DNA from 3 places in the Bacillus sp. JJ864 genome. Region 3 is predicted to be linked to each of the others. Evidence: riboswitches for the same ligand, from Rfam matches in the RefSeq annotation. Region 3 holds a riboswitch; each other region holds the start of a gene.

Region 1 (4,932 bases), on a different contig from region 3:
TACATTTTACACTTTTTATATGACTGATGACTCTGTTAAGATTAACGGAACCAAAAGGTATTTGTAAGAATTTAATGTATCTCTACTTACCTTTATATTTATAAAAATGGTTGCTAGCACTACATTTCTCTCGCACACACTCTCTATCGTTTTCATATATATATATTAACTTCTGATAGAGAGGAGGCGGTCACATGGCAATCACATTAAATGGTTTAGTAGAGGGCGACAAAATTCGCGTATTTTCAGCAGGACGTGAAATTGACGGCAGAGGTGTTTTCATCCGCGTAGACAACAACAACTTCTTAGTTTGGGTTGATAGCCACGCAAATATCAACGTTACAAGTTTAAATACAATTAGCGTTCGTAAAATTTCCTAATTTCTTATAAAATTGTTTAACCCTCTCACAATAAAATACTGAGTCTATATCAAAAAGAGCTATATTCCCCCTTTTTGAATAGACTCTTTTTTTATAATATGTTTTACACTGTTTATATGACTAATGGTTAAATCATAATCTACGTTAATCCAATATAACCATTCATTTGTACACTCAATAAAGATACCTTCTATACTTATTTCCCCGTCAAATATTTCTATCTTATCTCCTAATGAAAAAAAAGAAGGCAATGCACTCTTTTCTGTTTTTTTACTTACATTCCTTTGTATATTATAGAGTAACCTCATACATTGTTCTAAAGAGGCCGCGAGTTCTTCATTTTGTTTTTTTAACTCCTCTATTGGATCCGTTTTTTCACAAGTATCCATTTCCTTTCCACATATAAAGCAGTTTCTCTTAAACCATCTCTCCATCAGCTTATCCCTGCCTCAAAGTTCTGGGGAAATAAAGTGCTCTCCATAATAAAAATTGCACTCTTCCCTTCTTTTATATACATATTGTATGATACAAATCCAGAAGTTGTTTCATTATTTTAAACATACTCTATTCTCACAATCATCCGATTATATTCATTTGCATTGACGAATAAAAATCCATTTGTTACCCTTGTTAATGTTAACTTTATATATAAATCCTCATTCGTATCTCGGTGAGGTAGAGGTTGCAATTATTAATAGTATGATTTGGGAGATGTGTGGCATCGCTGAACAAATCAAAAAGGAATAATTGCCGAAGCGAGAAGTATCCACAACGCTTTCTTGCTGGGTCTGCATTGAATAAGTGTAGGACTGTCACAAGCTTTTTGCTTGTGGAGAGCTATCGAGAGATATGTCCGTGGGTTTCTTAATAAGATTGAGAAGCGCGTGAACATATACGCGCTTTTTTGTTTTGTTTGGAACTTCAAACACATACATATCTCCTCGCTTGACTTGGTTATACTAATTTTGGAGGTAATTTCTATGCAACAAAAAAAATGGGGCTTTTGGGTACTCACTGCATTTGTAGTTGGAAATATGGTCGGAGCTGGTATTTTCATGGTTCCGAGTACATTAGCACAAACAGCTAGCCCTCTTGGTGTTACATTAGCTTGGTTAACAACAGGGTTTGGCGTGTTAATGCTAGCACTTGTTTTCGGTAATTTAGCAATTCGTCGTCCTGATTTAACAACAGGCCCGCAAAGTCATGCTTATGCACTCTTTTCTTCACAAAAAACAAAAAAAATGGCGGGTTTTAGCATCGTATGGGGCTACTGGGTTGCAAACTGGGCAAGTAACGTAGCGATCATTACATCATTTGCTGGTTATTTATCGCTCTTTTTCCCAATTATGAAAGATACACGTGTATTATTTTCAGTCGGAACGTTTGACATTGAAGTTGGAAAACTGATTACGTTCTCCATTTGTACCCTTTTACTGTGGGGAACACATCTCATTTTAACGAACGGCATAAGCGGTGCTGGGAAACTAAACTTCCTAGCAACTACAACGAAAGTAACAGGATTCCTTCTCTTCATCGTTGTAACGTTATTTGCCTTCCAAGCATCTAAACTTGGACAATGGTATACACCGATTATTGATAAAGAAGGCATTTCACACGGACTATTATCACAAGTAAACTTAGCTGCCTTAACAACACTTTGGGCCTTTATCGGCATCGAGTCAGCTGTCTTACTATCAAACCGTGCTGTTTCACCAAAAACAGTAAAACACGCAACTGTTGCTGGTTTATTGTTAACAGTTGGAATTTACTTAGGAATTACAATCTTAACAATGGGCGTTCTTCATATCGATAAACTGCAAGCATCTGAACGACCATTAGCAGATGCACTATCTGCAGCAATGGGGCATGGCGGCGGAAAATTAATGGCGCTGCTTGCACTTACTTCTTTATTTGGTTCTATTCTTGGCTGGGTTTTATTAAGCTCAGAAGTACCGTATCAAGCAGCAAAAGAAGGGTTCTTCCCCTCTTTCTTTTCAAAAACAAATAAAAAAGGAAGCCCGATTCATTCGCTTCGTATAACAAATATTATGTCACAAGTGTTCCTATTCTCAACACTATCCGGGTCAATTGCCCAAGCCTATACATTTGTTATTACCGTTTCAACGCTGGCCTACTTAATTCCATATCTCGTTTCACCAATCTTCCAACTTAAACTCGTGATGACAGGTGAAACATACGAAAATCAAAAAGTTTCTCGTATCATGGATGGAATTATTGCAGCGATTGCACTAATTTACGCACTATGGGTAATTAAAACAGGATCTTCTGATATGAAAACATTCCTGCTTGGCATCGGATTATTTGTCGTCGGATTTGCTTTCTATCCATTAATGAAACGTGATGAAAAGAAAAAGAAACAAAACGAGCAAGTTGCCTAAAAGGTAACTTGCTTTTTTGTGTACATGTAAAGACAGAAAACCTCTTTTTTAGGCGGAGCTTTTGTCATCCTTGCTTTTATAAAGTGGTGGAACATGTACATACATTGGACATTTAGAAATACAGAATTCGCTTCATACTGGTTACTTATTCGGATATTCTGCAATGCAGCCATTACATATACAATGTTTCAATTCACTTCCATTATGATTGTAGGAAGTATACTCCTTGTCATAGCGCTCTTATTTTTATATACGATGAACAAACAAAAAGGGTACATTCATTGGGAATACTTAATAGAGCAAGAAGAAAAAATGGACATGCGCTTTTATCAATTTGTTCATTTCTTTACAGATGTACCGCAAATCAAACAGCAAGTAAAACAAAGAAAATGGCTTACTACTTGGATGGAACGGATCCTATATAAAAAACGATCTCCTTTTTTATATTTGTATAGTTTATCCTTTGTACGTACTAACGATTACTTCGGTATGTATATACGTTTAACTTTAGTAGGCGGCTTTCTTTCCTACTATATTCCTAACTTGATTGGAAAAGGAACCACCGCGTTATGTTTCCTATACATATCATTTTTACAACTTCGCGCCCTTTGGAATTATTTTTCGGGAAATAGTATTGTAGCATTGTATCCAGTTTCAGTTGTGGACCGAAAGCGGGCTTTTATGACGTTTGTATATATAGTGAGTTTTATACAGTTTTTGTTCTTTTTTGGGGTTATTTTACTGAAATAAAAAGAATCCATTTTGGTCTAAATGGATTCTTTTTTATGTCGAACATTGCCGAAGGATCTTTATTCCTTGTCGAACCGCCGATATATCGCGAAAACCGCCGATAAACTTAGTTCTGAGCAAAAGCAGTAGTTGGAAGTAAGGAGTACACGTTCGTATCATATGGAACATTATTTTGATACATATAATTTCGAAGAACGCCTTCTTTTTGAAATCCTAGTTTTGTTAATAACACATTAGATGCTTTATTCTCTGTAAAAACAACTGCTCCAATCCGAGTTAAATTTAGCTCATGAAATCCGTAAGTTGTAACTTTTTTAACTACTTCAGTAGCATATCCTTTTCCCCAGTGTTCAGGTAAAAGTGCATAAGCGATTTCCGCTCTCTTATGTTCAGAAGACCAATCATGAAATCCAATCGTTCCAATCATTCCTTCTGTTCCTTTTCTTTCAATTCCCCATTTTATTCCGCGTTTTTCTTTGTAGTTATTAGAAAAGTTTCTAATGATATGTTTCACCTGTTCTAGATCTGTTAGCGGATTTTGCCCGTAGTAACGTAATACATCCTCATTTGAAAAGCAATTCAATATTCCTTGTGCATCATCTTCTATTAGTTCTCTTAAGATTAGTCTTTCTGTTTCTAAGATCGGAAACATTCTCCCACTCCCTTTACCCATTAAATCTTCCCATTAAAATAGTATTATAATAATTTCCATCCGATAAGACTTTATCATTTTTTAATACACCTTCCACTTCAAAACCATATCTCTCGTAAAGACTTTTCGCTTTATCATTCGTTTCAAGAACATTCAAAGTGATTTTCTTAATTCCATGTGAGTCTGCCCAATTAATGGATTCTTCTAAGAGGTTCTTTCCAATACCGTATCCCCAATATTCCTGTAATACGCACACGCCAAACTCTACTTTATGAGATGTTCTTTTCAATTTGTTCCCTTCACACCTTGAAAAGCCTACAATTCTTCCATTCACTTCGGCTACTAAAAATAGGTTAGCAACACTGTCTGTATCCTCTTTAATGATCCTTTTAAAACCCGCTTCGTCTATGTACGCTTCGCCTTTCTCTCTATCTAAGTTTTCTGTTTCACCATCTATTTGTAATCGTACTTCAGATAACTTTTTTGCATCTTCTTCCATTGCGGACCGAATTATATAACATATATTGCGACTATAAAATTCTTTTTGGCTAATCCTCATTATAATTATCTCCTATCCTAACTATTGAAAGCTACTTGTCCTCAAAACAAGTAGCCTTCACATTACCCTATCTTCTCTACCTTCTCACCTTGACGATGATACATATCAACTGCTTTCTTAAATAAGAGAATACTACTAATTCCGATGAAGCAATACAAGATACTCATTCCCCAAGATGCAATGACCGAACCA
Region 2 (4,932 bases), on a different contig from region 3:
GAATTTTGCATCAAGCAATTTAGAAAGAAAAAACGTTCCCTGCATGAAGCAACCACAAGAAAAGGGAGAAAAACGAAAAATACAAGTGCAAAACGGAACAAGAAAAATACACCGCATGCAGATGGAATCTATTTAGGTGATAAAGTGAAAGTATTTGGACAAGTAGGATTTGTGGCAGGGTTTACAGGGAAAATGGTATACGTACAAGATATACATGGACACTATATACAAAATCCTGCTAAATCCTATAAGCAAGTGAAGGTATCGGATATAGAACCTATACACCATACGAACAATTGGCAGTTCTTACAAATCAGTTAGGCTATGCCTAACTGAAATTCATTCCAACCTTACCGCTGGGCTCTTGCACGTCACATGCTTGAAGATGAGGACTTCTTTCGGAAATACGTTAAACACATGTAATTTATTTATATCGGACAATTTAATTTTGTTCCTTTTCACATTACTCAGAAGTACAGTTGGTTTCTATACTTCTGAGTATTTTTCATTCACCTTAGTTCTTCCTAAAATATGTACATACCATTCCATATATGATATACACTCTTATGCTCCTTATCTCCCTGAAACTCTACAGCAAATGGAAGTTCACCGTAATTATTTAATTGATCCTGAACTATACCATTTCCTATCGGTTCACAAAATTGAATGGTTATTTTTCCGAGAGAAAAACCTTGAACTACCGCATTCCACTCCTTATTTACTTTTGGAGGACTCATTTCTATTTGTAGTAACTCTTTCCATCGTTTGCTTGTTTCATTTACATTATTAACAGCATAGAACACTGTTTTCATTCCCATTACATGATTGTCGTGAGATGAAATCACCCCTTTTTTCTGTAAATCATCCCTTCTTTTTGCATCCGATTCGCTCCACTCAATGAAAAATGGAAATCTAGGACCTTCTTCTTCTTGTTCAATAAACAGCATTTTCCATCTCAAGAGTGTTCCGTCATCCCTCATACGTTTCCCTTCCAATGGACCGTTTATATGAAAACCTTTTTCTATCAGTTTCTCAGCAAACTCCTCCATATGTTCAGTCCGCAGTGCAATTTGAAGCAATCCCTCTCCTGTTTTCAACTTATGAACAACTTGCCTAATAAGTGGATTCTCTGTTTGGTTTGCTGCCTCTTGATATTGCACTGCTAAAAACTCAATATATGCTAAATCGAAATAACATAAACTATTATGTGTCCCCCAGTTCGTATGCTCTCCCCCTTGAACGACATGAAATCCATGTATTTTCATTTGATTTATCGCCTCAGCTGGAGAACAATAAACTACATGGACAAGATGATCAAACTGGAACATCTCCTCACCACCATTCCCTTTTCCATTAAGTGTATAATTTTTCAATTATTCTTTTCAATTCTAAAATTAACTTAATAACAAGTTTTAATATAAATACGTATTTTTGTCGAAAAATATTATTCTGAATTTTCTATTAATTTGAAGGGATTTTTGAAACGCGATGCGAAACCATTGTATAACCTTTTTTATCAAAGGATTGCTTTATACATATTTTTTAGGACCGGGATGAATTTTGAAAGCGCTTTTCTAAAATAGCCATTTTTTTCTACAAAAAAATCCTTGCAATATTTTCAGAAAATCATTACAATTGCCATATATTAAAAATTATAGTAATAGAAAAATCCTCATCAATCCGATGAGGTAGAGGTTGCGACTTTTATTAGTAATCTAGACGAGACGCGGAGAACGTCAATAACTCTAGCTGAAAGGAAAAGTTGCCGAAGTTTATACTTCTTCTCTGGAAGTATATGCTGGGGCTGTTTTCAAATAGGAACAGAACTGTCACGTTTACAAAATTACCGCGTAAACGTGGGGCGCTATCTTAACGGAAGGTATGATGGGGTGGCTATTTTTGAATTGCTCCGCTAAAGTCCTTTGGCGGTTTTTTTAATTCCCCCCGCTCCTTCCTATCTTACTAGAAAAGGAGTGTTAAACATGAACGGCGCAACTACTAACGTTACCTCTACAACTACAAATCAATCTGCTCAATCAAATAATGAACTACGACGCGGATTGAAATCTCGCCATCTTACAATGATTTCACTTGGTGGTACAATTGGTACAGGTTTATTCCTAGCAAGCGGTGGTGTTGTCCACACAGCTGGTCCTGGTGGTGCTCTCGTCGCCTACGCTGCAATTGGTATTATGGTATATTTTTTAATGACAAGCTTAGCTGAATTAGCATCCTACATGCCTGTAGCAGGATCATTTAGCACCTATGCAACAAGATTTGTTGACCCATCTCTTGGATTCGCATTAGGTTGGAACTACTGGTATAACTGGGCCATTACAATTGCTGCTGAACTCTCTGCAGTTACTTTAATTATGAAGTTTTGGTTTCCAAATACGCCTTCCCTACTTTGGAGTGGAATTTGTTTAGCTATTATGTTCCTTTTAAATTATTTATCTGTTAAAGGCTTTGGAGAAGCAGAATATTGGTTTGCACTTATTAAAGTTGTAACTGTTATCGCTTTTTTAATCGTCGGATTTCTTATGATTTTCGGTATTATGGGCGGAGAGCCTGTCGGTTTTAAAAACTTCACAGTTGCAGATGCACCGTTTAACGGCGGCTTCATGGCAATCATCGGTGTGTTTATGGCAGCTGGATTCTCGTTCCAAGGAACAGAATTATTAGGAGTTGCGGCCGGTGAAACTGAAGATCCACAACGCAACATTCCAAAAGCAATTCGCAGCATCTTTTGGCGAATTCTATTGTTCTATATTTTTGCGATTCTCGTAATTGGTTTATTAATCCCGTATACAAACGAAAACCTGGCAGCAAGCGATGTAACAGTAAGTCCATTTACACTTATATTCGATAAAGCAGGCATTGCCTTTGCAGCATCAGTAATGAACGCTGTTATTTTAACCGCTGTTTTATCTGCTGGTAACTCTGGTATGTATGCATCAGCACGTATGCTTTGGGATTTAGCAAACCAAGGTAAAGCACCGAAATTTTTAGGGGAATTAAATAGTCGTGGTGTACCTGTAAATGCGTTGCTTGCAACATCATTAGTTGGATCTGCTGCTTTCTTAGCTTCTTTATTCGGTGATGGCGTTGTCTATGTATGGCTATTAAATGCCTCTGGTATGTCAGGATTCATCGCTTGGATCGGAATTGCCATCAGTCACTATCGTTTCCGCAAAGCATACATTGCACAAGGAAAAGACTTAAATGACTTACCTTATAAAGCAAAATGGTTCCCATTCGGCCCTATCTTTGCATTTGTATTATGCTTAATCGTTGTCCTTGGTCAAAACTACGGTGCATTTATGGGAGAATCTATTGATTGGAACGGTGTACTCATTTCATATATCGGCTTACCTCTTTTCTTAGTACTTTGGTTAGGTTATAAATTTACAAAGAAAACAAAAGTCATTCCATTAGATAAATGTGAGCTTTAACAATAAACCTATCAACTCTAGTTGATAGGTTTTCTTATGTGTTTAGATAAACTTCTCGTGAATAAAATATACATCTTTATTTCTTCGCTTCTCTCCTTATTCTGTATATCAAACACGTTTACAGCATATATTTGTAAAAGCGTACTTATACACTCTATCTATATTGTACATAGAATAATAAGAAAGGAGCATAGTTTGTGGAATCACAATCTGCGAAGAAAACTGAGCATAGAACTATACCGCACCCTATAAGAGATGATGGCGCTGGCGCGACCGATTTTGGGCCCCGGGACATCATGCGAGATATTGAGAACCCCGACATGTTCGTTCCACCGGTTACCGATGCCGGAACAATCCCTAATTTAAAGTTCTCTTTTTCCGACACAAATATGCAGTTAAATCACGGCGGTTGGTCACGGCAAGTAACAATTCGAGAACTCCCGATTGCAACCACGCTTGCGGGGGTAAACATGCGTCTGACCCCTGGTGGTGTACGTGAATTACATTGGCATAAGCAAGCTGAGTGGGCCTACATGATTCTAGGACGGGCACGAATTACTTCGGTCGACCAGGACGGGCGGAATTTTATAGCCGATGTCGGCGCAGGGGATTTGTGGTACTTTCCATCCGGAATTCCACACTCGATTCAAGGACTGGAGGAGGGTTGTGAATTTCTACTCGTGTTCGACGATGGCAGCTTCTCCGATTTCGATACCTTCTCTATTACTGATTGGTTTGCCCACACACCAAGGGACGTGCTGGCTGCGAATTTCGGTGTACCCGAAACCGCCGTTTCTCATATCCCTAAAAAACAGCGCTACATTTTTCAGGCTAAGGTGCCTGGATCACTGGAGAGTCAGAAGATTTCAGACCCTTACGGTACGGTGCCGAAAAGCTTCACACATCAGCTGCTCGCACAAGATCCGATTGTAACTCCGGGCGGGACGGTACGTATAGTTGATTCCACCAACTTCCCCATTTCAGAAACTATTGCGGCAGCGTTGGTTGAAATCAAGCCAGGCGGAATGAGAGAAATGCATTGGCATCCGAATAACGATGAGTGGCAATATTATCTCTCTGGAACTGGACGCATGACGGTATTTGCTGCGAATGGCACAGCACGAACTTTTAATTACCGTGCTGGCGATGTAGGCTATGTACCGTTCGCTATGGGACATTACATCCAAAACACCGGCCAGCAAAGCCTATGGTTTCTGGAGATGTTCAAGAGTAATCGCTTTTCTGACGTGTCGTTGAACCAATGGATGGCTCTGACTCCAAAAGAACTAGTAGAGGAACATTTGCATATAGGGCCAGAATTGATGAATGCATTACGCAAGGAGAAATGGCCTGTCGTCAAATAGATGATTGTACGTTCTTTCATTAACTATTAATTTTAATGAACACTAATTTGTAAACATCCTCTTTCAAGAAACAATCTGAAGGAGAATGCTTACATTTTTTGTGTTAATTTTATCCA
Region 3 (4,932 bases):
ATCATTACGCAATTTTAATATCCCCGTCATATTTGCATACGGTAATGGCAATGCAATATTCATGTATGTTTCCTCGTTATATTCATGCTGAGAATAGAGCGCGACAAAGATTGTTTCATTCTGTTCATTTTTCCGAACCCACGCTCTAACGTCATTTCTACCATCTTTTTCATCTTTTATAGCAACAATTTCCCCATACATCCTCTCTAAGCGATTTCCCATCCCTAAATGAATTTGTTGTATACGCCGGCTTATTTTTTCATATAGAAAAGCAAATGGCCAAAACCAACGTGACCAGTGAATAGTTGCTTTTAACTCATATTCTTTCGTGTTCTCATAAAAATCAATAATAAGTGGTGATACATTCTTTGTATTAAACTGTTTACTATCAAAATCTATCACTTTATTTATAAGACCTGTATATTCCTTCTCCTCTATTAAGCTATTTTCTAATAAAACATTTTCTCCAATTTTCATCTTACCTTTTATACGACTCATCGGTTTTCCATAACGCATATATGTCGATGCAGCTTTTTCAATCATCCAGCCAATACAACCAGGTAATGCTACGCCCATTCCATTCACAAATCCATGAATCCAAACCATTTGCGCAATCGTAATCGTCATGACATGCTTAAAGTTGCCATATGAATAGAAAAGCGAGAAAAGAATAGTTACCATAAGTGTACTAGACGAGATGATAAGAAGCATTTTCGCACTCTTTGAAGTAAACTTTGTTTTCCATACAAAAATCCCGTAAATATAAAGGGAAATAAGATAGAGTAACACTGCAAAAAATTCAAACGTTCTTGAATATGTAATCCCAATTGCAACTGTCATTGGTGAAATAATCATAATGAACATAGCGGTTATATATAACTTACTTCTCTTTTGTTGTTTTCTTCCTAATAAACCTGCAAACAAGGGAAGTAAAAAAGCAGAGTAATGAAAATGAGCCGCTGTAAGTAGAACAATATCTGAACTAAACTGCATAATTGGTATATTTGCTACAGAGGCAAAAAACCAAAATCCACCTAAAAATAAATATATAAATCCACTATCAATCGCAGTTTCTTCTAACGGTTTCCATCCTCTTTCTAATAATCGACATACTCCAAACAGCGCGACAATACCGGTATATATAAACCAAATTATCGCAAATAGAAAATAGTCTGTTACAAAAGCAAGCATTGCACTTATTGCTGCAACCGGATAAAAAAATGCTGCGAGCTTATAACAAAATAGTTCGTCTCCATTTCTTTTTTTCTTATCTACAATAGAAAACGCTATTGGGATAAATAAAAGAATAGACAATAATATAATCGATTCAACAGGGTGTAATTTTGGCCATTCTAATATAAGAAAAATGACATAGCACATGCAGCCAATCATTATATTTCGCATAGATTTGTATCCCTTTCTGTAAACGTCCCCTTATAGGAGAAAAGTGGTCCTAATAATGGATTTTGTACTTGTACATGTATCCGATAACACTCTAATTCATCATCATAACTTTCTACAATCTTTGCCTGCCCATATAAAAACTTTGGCAACGGAATCTTCATTCCGCATAAGTAGAACCATTGTTTTTTAGATGAAATATGCATTGCTCCTTTTGAATCAACATGAAACGCAAGCGTCGATACAAGCAAATGTGGTTCACCAAAATAATCGACAATTTCATTTTGTTTATCATTCAAATACATGACAGCATGAAAATAACGCTTTTTTTCACCGAACAAAAACATCCGATTCCATCTTACAAATGTCTCTCCTTCCCTGTCTTTCTCTGCTTTATTTTGGATAATAAATGGTACTTCTGTCCCTCTTTCTGAAAAGAACATCCGGAATTTTGCTGCTACTTTTAAAAACATTCTTACAGCAGCAGAACCTTCTGTAATTTCATCCATTTTCCCTTCTCCTGTAAAACCAAGTTCTTCTGTAATCGCATACCGTTTTTGTAATTTTGGATGTAACCGATGATAGGATTCTCCTAATAATGTTTCGTAAATGGAAGACAATTTTCTACTCCTTTCTACTTCTCTTACAATTCCTCGCTTGCGGTAAATCATTACTATTCATATAACCGATTATTGAGAATCCAATTAATATGATGTTTAACGTAATCGGATTAAAAGGTTGCATAAAACTAGCGATATTTGTAAATCCCGCCGCAACTGTCAATATTAATATTATGAAAGCATGAAGAAAAAATAATTTCTGTTTTTGGAAAGGTAACAACCAGATCACCCCAAACACAATTTCCAAAAATCCAACCATTTTAATCATTGCGGCAGCATCATTTTCTGAACCAATAAGCTTGGAAAGCATCTGTACCTCTTCTGGATGAGTATATAAAATTTTTGGAATAAGACCTTGATAGATCCACACAAAAGATAGCAAAAGGCAAATGAGATGATATGTAATAGCTCTTTTTAATAATAAACGCGGATGAAATCCTTTTTCTAACCACAATTTCAAGGCATCAAAACTCCAAGCTGTTGCCCACCCTAATAACGGACGAAATATATATGAATCTATAAATCTTCCTATACCTCCAAACTGCGTTTCAAAGCGAACCTTATTCTCATTCGGTGTATACTTCCAATAGCCTCTCCCTACCGAAATTAACGAAAGTTTACTATCTGTCCAAAATTTCAGTGACGAAATGCGTTCCCCGCCTTCTTTTTGTAATTCTCCTATTGATTCTCCTGCTCCAGCAATTTCAAGTCCGAAACCAATTTTTGTTTTATATAAAAAACGCTGTGGTTCGTCTTGGTTCTTCTCTAAATACGATATTTCTGTAAACCGGGCATCCCATTCCGTATGTATCTTTGGATCTTGTGTATACTTCCAAAGTTCATCCATTGTTGTTTCAATTTCCGTTTTTACATAAATAGGTTTTTGTATTTTCACTCCCACCCCTCCATTCAATCCATGTGTAAAATATTGTTAGAACTACTTCTTTTAACCACATTTTATACCATTTTTATTTTTTTCTAAAATAGTTTAAATTTTCAAAATAATTATAACCTACTTGATTTCTCTCGACATTTTGATTACTATGAAACAAATGTTACAAACAACTTCATACAACCAATTACTCTCGCCTAATGACGTGAGATAGAGGTCGCAACTTTTATGAGTATTCTATAGGAGACACAGAGATTGTCAGTGAATTTAGAGGAAAGGAAAAGTTGCCGAAATGTATATGTGCCTCTGAACATATACATTGGGACTGTTTTCGAATAGAAACAGAACTGTCATGTATACAGCGGCGGTGTATACATGAAGAGCTATCTACAAAAAAGAGAAATCATATTTTTAATGATTATCTTCTTTTTTGGCGGTTTTTTTATTAGCTCCGTTTTCTGTTTCCTTTTTTCCTGTAACAGCACCATCCTCACCTATTTGAGATGGTGTTTTTTATTTGCTTTCGGTAACTTACAGGAATGAGAGGGATCTATATTTCCCATCTTATGTGTAACAACATTTTTCCTAATTTAATTATCTATATTAACTTGAAAGAGGGCTCTTATCATGGAAATTATTGTTCAAAAATTTGGTGGTACATCTGTCGGAAATATCGACCGGATTCAACATGTTGCCGATTTAATCATTGAAGAGTATGAAAGAGGACACGGAATTGTAGCAGTCGTTTCTGCAATGGGACATAGTACAGATGAACTCGTATCTTTAGCTGCTAGTATTACAGATCAACCTAGTAAACGTGAAATGGACATGTTACTTACAACAGGTGAGCAAATTTCAATTTCTTTATTAACAATGGCTTTGCAAACGAAAGGGTACGAGGCAATTTCACTTACAGGCTGGCAAGCTGGGATTACAACAGAATCCATACATGGCAGCGCTAGAATTACCGACATAAATACAGAGCGAATTCAATCTTATATACAAAAAGGAACGATTGTCGTTGCAGCCGGTTTCCAAGGATTAAGCGCAGAACAAGAAATTACAACACTTGGTCGCGGCGGTTCTGATACAACTGCAGTTGCATTAGCTGCAGCATTACAGGCAAAAAAATGTGATATTTATACAGATGTAACAGGCGTTTACACAACTGATCCACGCGTTGTAAAAGACGCTTACAAATTAAATGAAATTTCCTATGATGAAATGTTAGAACTTGCAAATCTAGGTGCTGGTGTACTTCATCCACGAGCAGTCGAATTCGCCAAAAATCATAACGTTATGTTAGAAGTTCGTTCAAGCATGGAACAAGAAAACGGAACAATCGTAAGGGGAGAATGTAACATGGAACAACAATCAATCGTAAAAGGCATTGCATTTGAAGATAATATTACACGTGTAACAATGAAAGGCTTACAACCAGGAAAACTTTCCGCAGTCTTCTCTACATTAGCAAGCGCTCATATTAATGTAGATATTATTATTCAAAGTATTACAAATGAAGGAACTGTACATTTATCCTTCTCTATTCATTCAAATGACTTAAAAGAAACATTAGCGGTTTTAGAAGAAAATCGTGAATCAATGCAATATGAATCTGTAGAGTATGAAAGCCATTTAGCAAAAGTATCCATCGTTGGATCAGGTATGGTATCTAATCCAGGTGTCGCTGCGAAAATGTTCTCCACATTACAAGAAGAAGATATTCACATTAAAATGGTAAGTACATCGGAAATTAAAGTATCTGTCGTAATCGACCGCCTTCATTTAGTAAAAGGTGTCGAATCACTTCATGAATCATTTATGGCAAAAATTGAGCCTTTTTTATCAGTAAATTAAAAAAAGGAGCCGATTCCAAAAGCGCCTAGGTGCCTTTCGGAAATCGATTCCTTCTTACTTGTCCACCGATATTTCGGCGGAAATGATACATTTATCGGCGATTCGACACAATATAAAGTGAAACTTCCATCAGTGACGCCTTTTTCACTGATGGTTAGTTGA

Evidence for each region. A riboswitch is a leader RNA that binds a small molecule or an ion and turns the genes downstream of it on or off. The one in region 3 is predicted to bind lysine.
Region 1: linked by a shared signal. The riboswitch ahead of V7024_RS16195 (amino acid permease) and the one ahead of V7024_RS23450 (aspartate kinase) in region 3 are both predicted to bind lysine.
Region 2: linked by a shared signal. The riboswitch ahead of V7024_RS06965 (amino acid permease) and the one ahead of V7024_RS23450 (aspartate kinase) in region 3 are both predicted to bind lysine.

The regions. Positions count from the first base shown of each region.
Region 1 is NZ_JBALLY010000100.1:13,349-18,280, reverse strand. It holds gene V7024_RS16205 (hypothetical protein) at 195-380, shown strand; gene V7024_RS16200 (hypothetical protein) at 440-769, opposite strand; lysine riboswitch at 1,049-1,228, shown strand; gene V7024_RS16195 (amino acid permease) at 1,361-2,779, shown strand; gene V7024_RS16190 (ABC transporter permease) at 2,846-3,529, shown strand; gene V7024_RS16185 (GNAT family N-acetyltransferase) at 3,636-4,181, opposite strand; gene V7024_RS16180 (GNAT family N-acetyltransferase) at 4,195-4,740, opposite strand; gene V7024_RS16175 (MDR family MFS transporter) at 4,803-4,932, opposite strand, start outside.
Region 2 is NZ_JBALLY010000036.1:4,137-9,068, forward strand. It holds gene iscB (RNA-guided endonuclease IscB) at 1-321, shown strand, start outside; gene V7024_RS06960 (VOC family protein) at 525-1,328, opposite strand; lysine riboswitch at 1,682-1,875, shown strand; gene V7024_RS06965 (amino acid permease) at 1,983-3,452, shown strand; gene V7024_RS06970 (oxalate decarboxylase family bicupin) at 3,650-4,816, shown strand.
Region 3 is NZ_JBALLY010000223.1:4,092-9,023, forward strand. It holds gene V7024_RS23435 (YndJ family protein) at 1-1,404, opposite strand, end outside; gene V7024_RS23440 (DUF4166 domain-containing protein) at 1,392-2,021, opposite strand; gene V7024_RS23445 (DoxX-like family protein) at 2,026-2,916, opposite strand; lysine riboswitch at 3,117-3,307, shown strand; gene V7024_RS23450 (aspartate kinase) at 3,541-4,770, shown strand.